Methylibium petroleiphilum PM1: one gene and its partner. The protein of the gene in region 2 binds, or shares a complex with, the protein of the main gene of each other region. Links are inferred from orthologs where the notes say so. Each region holds a gene or a part of one and is shown on either strand. Other genes may lie near its edges.

Evidence for each region. The genes of interacting proteins can lie anywhere in the genome.
Region 1: the proteins of rpsG (region 2) and tig are in contact, whole or in part, in a crystal structure (PDB 3GTY), measured with the Thermotoga maritima proteins. The link is inferred for Methylibium petroleiphilum PM1 from one-to-one orthologs. Residues at the interface, in WP_004081843.1 of Thermotoga maritima: Lys34, Lys52, Lys55, Glu59, Arg62, Gln63, Glu66, Asn67, Lys69, Val71, Arg95, Ala109, Lys110, Lys111, Gly112, Arg113, Pro114, Glu117, Glu121, Ile124, Ala125, Tyr127, Asn128, Asn129, Thr130, Gly131, Lys135, Asp139, Arg142, Met143; in WP_004081061.1 of Thermotoga maritima: Glu122, Val124, Val129, Leu130, Tyr133, Glu188, Gly259, Ile262, Tyr263, Glu266, Ser270, Glu273, Gln274, Glu277, Arg308, Gln311, Ile312, Ser315, Tyr316, Glu325, Arg329, Arg336, Leu363, Phe366, Trp367, Arg373, Leu377, Arg381, Leu384, Glu387.

Annotation. Positions count from the first base shown.
Region 1 is NC_008825.1:1,395,381-1,398,534, reverse strand. What follows is about bases 124-3,000. They hold tig (trigger factor), read right to left. Parts: upstream 2,276-3,000; coding sequence 971-2,275; downstream 124-970. Other genes in these bases: MPE_RS06485 (efflux RND transporter permease subunit), read right to left, coding at 2,494-3,000; clpP (ATP-dependent Clp endopeptidase proteolytic subunit ClpP), read right to left, coding at 235-843; clpX (ATP-dependent Clp protease ATP-binding subunit ClpX), read right to left, coding at 124-130. Also shown: more of clpX, read right to left, coding at 1-123; more of MPE_RS06485, read right to left, coding at 3,001-3,154. UniProt on the Bacillus subtilis protein: Involved in protein export. Acts as a chaperone by maintaining the newly synthesized protein in an open conformation. Functions as a peptidyl-prolyl cis-trans isomerase.
Region 2 is NC_008825.1:3,651,597-3,654,730, reverse strand. Bases 8-2,864 are described here. They hold rpsG (30S ribosomal protein S7), read left to right. Parts: upstream 8-1,129; coding sequence 1,130-1,600; downstream 1,601-2,864. Other genes in these bases: fusA (elongation factor G), read left to right, coding at 1,674-2,864; rpsL (30S ribosomal protein S12), read left to right, coding at 615-992; MPE_RS17425 (PIN domain-containing protein), read right to left, coding at 8-369. Also shown: more of MPE_RS17425, read right to left, coding at 1-7; more of fusA, read left to right, coding at 2,865-3,134.

The sequences.
Region 1 (3,154 bases), 2.3 Mb from region 2 along the record:
AGAGTTCGATGCACTCGTCGCAGATGAACACCGACGGGCCGGCGATGAGCTTCTTCACCTCGTGCTGACTCTTCCCGCAGAACGAGCAATACAGCACTTTTTCGCTGGAGGAGCCTTTTTTCTCGGGCATGGGACGAGCCGTCTGGGGAGTGACAAGAATGATAAGGGAAAAGAAAACGGGGCCTTGGTGTCGAAAAAGGCCCCGTTGCCCACCCAGTTACCCGGCCAGTCGGGTCAGGCGCGCTGCGCAATCACCTTGTCGATCAGGCCGTAGCCGGTGGCTTCCTCGGCCGACATGAAGTAGTCGCGCTCCGAGTCCGCGCGGATCTTCTCCAGGGGCTGGCCGGTGCGCTCGGCCAGGATGCCGTTGAGACTCTCGCGCAGCTTCAGGATCTCGCGCGCCTGGATCTCGATGTCGGTCGCCTGGCCCTGGGCCCCGCCCGAGGGCTGGTGGATCATCACGCGCGAGTTCGGCAGCGCGAAGCGCTTGCCCTTGGCGCCGGCGGCCAGCAGGAAAGCCCCCATGCTCGCCGCGATGCCCATGCACAGCGTCGACACGTCGGGCTTGATGAACTGCATGGTGTCGAAGATCGACAGACCGGCGCTGACCGAGCCGCCCGGGGAGTTGATGTACAGCGAGATGTCCTTGTCGGGGTTCTCGCTCTCCAGGAACAGCAGCTGCGCCACCACCAGATTGGCGGTCTGGTCGTTGACTGGACCGACCAGGAAGATCACGCGCTCGCGCAGCAGACGGCTGTAGATGTCGTAGGCGCGTTCGCCGCGGCCCGACTGCTCGATGACGACGGGCACCATGCCCAGATTCTGTGTTTCCAGCGCGCTCATGGCACTCCTTGATTCGACGACCTGCTTCAGATGCGGCTTGATTATGTCGCGTCAAGAGCAAGCCTCGAGAGATGGCAAGAAGGCGCCGGCCTCGCGGCACGGCGCCTTCGGAGACAGCGTTGCCGGGTCAGACCATCAACTCGTCGAACGGCAGCTGCTTGTCGCTGACCTTGGCCTTCGACAGCACGAACTCGGTGACGTTGTTCTCGACCACCAGGGCCTCGACCTCGGCCAGGCGCTGCCGGTCGCCGAAGTACCAACGGCGGACCTCCTCGGGCTTCTCGTAGCTCAGCGCCATCTCCTCGATGTGCGCCCCGATCTGCTCGCCCTTGGCCTGCAGTTGGTTCGTGCGCACCAGCTCCGCCACCACCAGGCCCAGGCGCACTCGCCGCTCGGCCTGTTCGTGGAAGATCTCGGCGGGGATCGGCGCCTTGTCGGCGTCCTTGATGCCACGCTGCTTCAGGTCGGCGCGGGCGCCCTCGATCATGCGATCGGTCTCGTTCTGCACCAGCGCCTTCGGCAGGTCGAGGTCGGCCACCTTGATCAGGGCCTCCATCACCGCCGACTTGTTGCGGGCGATCAGGCGGTTCTTGACCTCGCGCTCGAGGTTCTTGCGGATGTCGGCGCGCAGGCCTTCGAGGGTCGGGTCCTGGATCCCCAACGACTGCGCGAACGCCTCGTCGACCTCCGGCAGGTGCTGTGCCTCGATCTTGGTCAGCGTCACCAGGAAGTCAGCCTCCTTGCCGGCCACTTCCTTGCCCTGGTAGTCGTCGGGGAACTGCAGCGGGAAGGTCTTGGACTCGCCGGTCTTCATACCGCGCACCGCCTTCTCGAAGGCCTCCAGCATGCGGCCTTCGCCAAGGATGAACTGGAACCCCTCGGCCTTGCCACCGTCGAACGGCACCCCGTCGATCTTGCCCTCGAAGTCGATCGTCACGCGATCGCCGTCGACCGCGCCTTCGCTCGCCGCGCGCTGCGCGAAGGTGCGGCGCTGCTTGCGCAGGATGTCCAGCGTCTTGTCGATCGCGGCATCGGTCACCTCGGTGCTCACGCGGTCGATCTCGGTGGCCGACAGGTCGCCGATCTTCACGTCCGGATAGACCTCGAAGGTCGCGTCGAAGGCCAGCTCGCCTTCGGGTGCACCTTCCTTCTCGGAGATACGCGGCGCGCCGGCGACGCGCAGCTGCGCCTCGTTGGCGGCCTTGCTGAAGGCCTCGCCGACTTTGTCGTTCATCACCTCGTACTGGACCGAGTAGCCATAGCGTTGCGCCACCACGCTCATCGGCACCTTGCCGGGGCGGAAGCCGTCGGCCTTGACCGTCTTGGCCAGGCGCTTCAGGCGCATTTCGACCTCGTTCTTGATCGTGTCGGCCGACAGGATGAGGGTGATGCGGCGCTCGAGCTTCTCGAGGGTTTCGACGGTGACAGCCATGATCTGTACTCTCTCGCTGGACTGAAGGATGCGTGTGGTGCGCGGGGCGGGACTCGAACCCGCACACCCTTGCGGGCGTCAGGACCTAAACCTGGTGCGTCTACCAATTTCGCCACCCGCGCTGGAAATTGAACAAGGGCCCGCCGGCCCTTGTCGTCGAGTTCGGTCGAGTTCGGTGCACCGCTTCGCCGGGGCCCCGATTCGGACGACCGGCGATTTTAGCCGGCTTCCAGTTCGGGGCGCCGGACCCTGAACCACGCCGCATACATCGCCGGCAGGGCCAGCAACGTCAGTGCGGTGGCGACGATCAGCCCGCCCATGATCGCCACCGCCATCGGCCCCCAGAACACGCTGCGGGTCAGCGGGATCATCGCCAGCACCGCGGCGGCGGCCGTCAGCACGATCGGTCGGAAGCGCCGCACGGCCGACTCCACGATGGCCGTCCAGGCCGGGATGCCACGGGCGCGATCCTGCTCGATCTGGTCGATCAGGATCACCGAGTTGCGCATGATCATGCCGCTCAGCGCGATCACACCCAGCAATGCGACGAAGCCGAACGGCCGCCCCAGCAGCAGCAGCGCGGCCGCCACCCCGGCGATGCCCAGCGGACCGGTCAGGAACACGAGCACCGCGCGGCTGAAGCTGTGCAGCTGCAGCATCAGCAGCGTGAACATGATGAACAGCATCAGCGGCGCCCCGGCGGCGATCGACCCCTGGCCCTTGCTGCTCTCTTCCACCGCGCCGGCGATCTCGATCGTGTAGCCCGGCGGCATGCGCCGGCTCAGCTGTTCGAGCTGTGGCCACAGCTGCGCCGTCACGGTGGCGCCCTGCAGGCCTTCGGCCACGTCGCCCTGCACGGTGACGGCGTAATGCCGCCCC
Region 2 (3,134 bases):
CCGTGCCAGCTTGAGCAGCGCCCGATCCCGGGTCAACAGCCAAGTGACGTGGCGCGCCAATGCGAGATCGATGAACATCTGGTCGTCGGGGTCCGTGCAGCGCAGCGAACAGCCCGGGACGGTGTCAGTGTCTACCTGGGCCCAACGCGCCCAGGCGGCCTCAAGGCGGGCGACATCAGGCGACCACGCGCTCAGGCTGGGGCTTGCGAACAGCCGCCGGTGCTCGAGCAGCATCGCGGGTGTGGCGATCCAGCGGAGCGTGCCGCACTCGATTGCCCGCCCGAAGGCAGCGCCCGGGTCCTGGAAAACGAGCCAGTCCAAGATCGCATTGGTGTCGATGACCGCGTTGGGCGGAGGGGCTGCTGTCATGGAGAAGGGGGAGAGGCGACCGACGGAGGCAGGCCCTCTTGCTTGCGGGCAATGTTCGACACGAATATACTGTCAGGCTTTTCGGCAGATTCTGCTGCGCTCTTTGCTGGGCGACCTGCGCCGCGCTTCCTGAATCGTCCTCGCTCGAGGGCCCAGGCGCGCATCCCGGGTTGGTTCCGTCTGGAGGCGTCGCGCATGACACCGGAAGACCTGAACCAGTAACTTCAAACGGGAACAAGTTACCCATGCCAACCATCAACCAGCTCGTGCGCCACGGTCGCCAGACCGAGGTCACGAAGTCGAAGTCGCCTGCGATGCAGGGCGGCCCGCAGCGTCGGGGCGTCTGCACGCGCGTCTACACCACCACGCCGAAGAAGCCGAACTCGGCGCTCCGGAAGGTCGCCAAGGTGCGCCTGACCAACGGGTTCGAGGTCATCTCCTACATCGGCGGCGAAGGCCACAACCTGCAGGAGCACAGCGTGGTGCTCGTGCGCGGCGGCCGGGTCAAGGACTTGCCGGGCGTGCGCTACCACATCGTGCGCGGTTCGCTCGATCTGCAGGGTGTGAAGGACCGCAAGCAGTCGCGCTCCAAGTACGGCGCGAAGCGCCCGAAGAAGGCGTAAGACTGCGCCAGAGGATCGTCGGCCGCGAGGCCGGTGTCGGATGGCCCGCCGCAGGCGGGTCGAGTAAGTGGGTGGCCCCGGTGTGTGGCTGCCCGAGGCGCCCGAACGGCGCCGACTGAAGCACAGAAGGAAGAGAAATGCCCCGTCGTCGCGAAGTACCCAAGCGTGAGATCCTGCCGGACCCGAAGTTCGGCAACGTCGATCTCTCGAAGTTCATGAACGTGATCATGGAATCCGGCAAGAAGGCCGTGGCCGAGCGCATCATCTACGGCGCCCTCGAGACCGTCGAGAAGAAGGCCAACCGTGATCCGCTCGAGGTCTTCATCACCGCGCTGAACAACGTGAAGCCGATGGTCGAAGTGAAGTCTCGCCGTGTCGGCGGTGCGAACTACCAAGTTCCCGTGGAAGTTCGCCCCGTTCGTCGCATGGCGCTGGCGATGCGCTGGCTCAAGGAGTCGGCTCGCAAGCGCAGCGAGAAGTCGATGGCCCAGCGTCTCGCGAATGAACTGCTCGAGGCCTCGGAAGGCCGCGGCGGCGCAATGAAGAAGCGCGATGAAGTTCACCGCATGGCCGAAGCCAATAAGGCGTTCTCGCACTTCCGCTTCTAAGTCTCTTTTGGTCCCCGGCCGCTCTTCGGGTTTGTACGAACCCGCGAGCGGCCCCTGTATTTGGAGTCACACCATGGCCCGCAAGACCCCCATCGAGCGCTACCGCAACATCGGTATCTCTGCGCACATCGATGCCGGCAAGACCACCACCACCGAGCGCATCCTGTTCTACACCGGCGTGAACCACAAGATCGGTGAAGTGCACGATGGCGCGGCGACCATGGACTGGATGGAGCAGGAGCAGGAGCGCGGCATCACGATCACGTCGGCTGCCACCACCTGTTTCTGGAAGGGCATGGAGCTGGCCTTTCCCGAGCACCGCATCAACATCATCGACACCCCGGGGCACGTCGACTTCACCATCGAGGTGGAGCGCTCGATGCGCGTGCTCGATGGCGCCTGCATGGTTTACTGTGCCGTGGGCGGCGTGCAGCCGCAGTCGGAGACGGTCTGGCGCCAGGCCAACAAGTACAAGGTGCCGCGCCTGGCGTTCGTCAACAAGATGGACCGCACCGGTGCGAACTTCTACAAGGTCTATGACCAGATGAAGGTTCGCCTGAAGGCGAACCCGGTGCCCATCGTGCTGCCGATCGGTGCCGAGGAGAACTTCACCGGTGTGATCGACCTCATCAAGATGAAGGCGATCATCTGGGATGAAGCCTCCCAGGGCATGAAGTTCAACTACGAGGACATCCCCGCTGACCTGCAGGCCGAGTCGCAGAAGTGGCGCGAGAACATGGTCGAGGCTGCGGCCGAGGCCAGCGAAGAGCTGATGAACAAGTATCTCGAATCGGGCGAACTGACCGAGGCGGAGATCAAGTTCGGCATCCGCACGCGCACGATCGCCGCCGAGATCCAGCCGATGTTCTGTGGCACCGCCTTCAAGAACAAGGGCGTGCAGCGCATGCTCGACGGCGTGATCGACTTCATGCCGTCGCCGATCGACATTCCCCCGGTTCCCGGCCATGACGACGACGACAAGGAAGTGGTTCGTCGTGCGGCCGATGACGAGAAGTTCGCCGCGCTGGCTTTCAAGCTGATGACCGACCCCTACGTCGGCCAACTCACCTTCGTGCGCGTCTATTCGGGTGTGCTGAAGTCCGGTGATTCGGTTTTCAACCCGATCCGAGGCAAGAAGGAGCGCATCGGGCGGATCCTGCAGATGCATGCCAACCAGCGCGAAGAGATCAAGGAGATCCTGGCCGGCGACATCGCGGCCTGCGTGGGCCTGAAGGAAGTGACCACGGGCGAGACGCTGTGCGATCCGGACGCGATCATCACGCTCGAGAAGATGATCTTCCCCGAGCCGGTGATCTCGCAGGCCGTCGAGCCCAAGACCAAGGCCGACCAGGAGAAGATGGGCATCGCCCTGGGTCGTCTGGCTCAGGAAGACCCGTCGTTCCGCGTGCGCACCGATGAAGAGTCCGGCCAGACCATCATCTCCGGCATGGGCGAGCTGCACCTGGAAATCATCGTCGATCGCATGAAGCGCGAGTTCGGCGTAGAGGCCAACGTCGGCAAGCCGCAGGTTGCC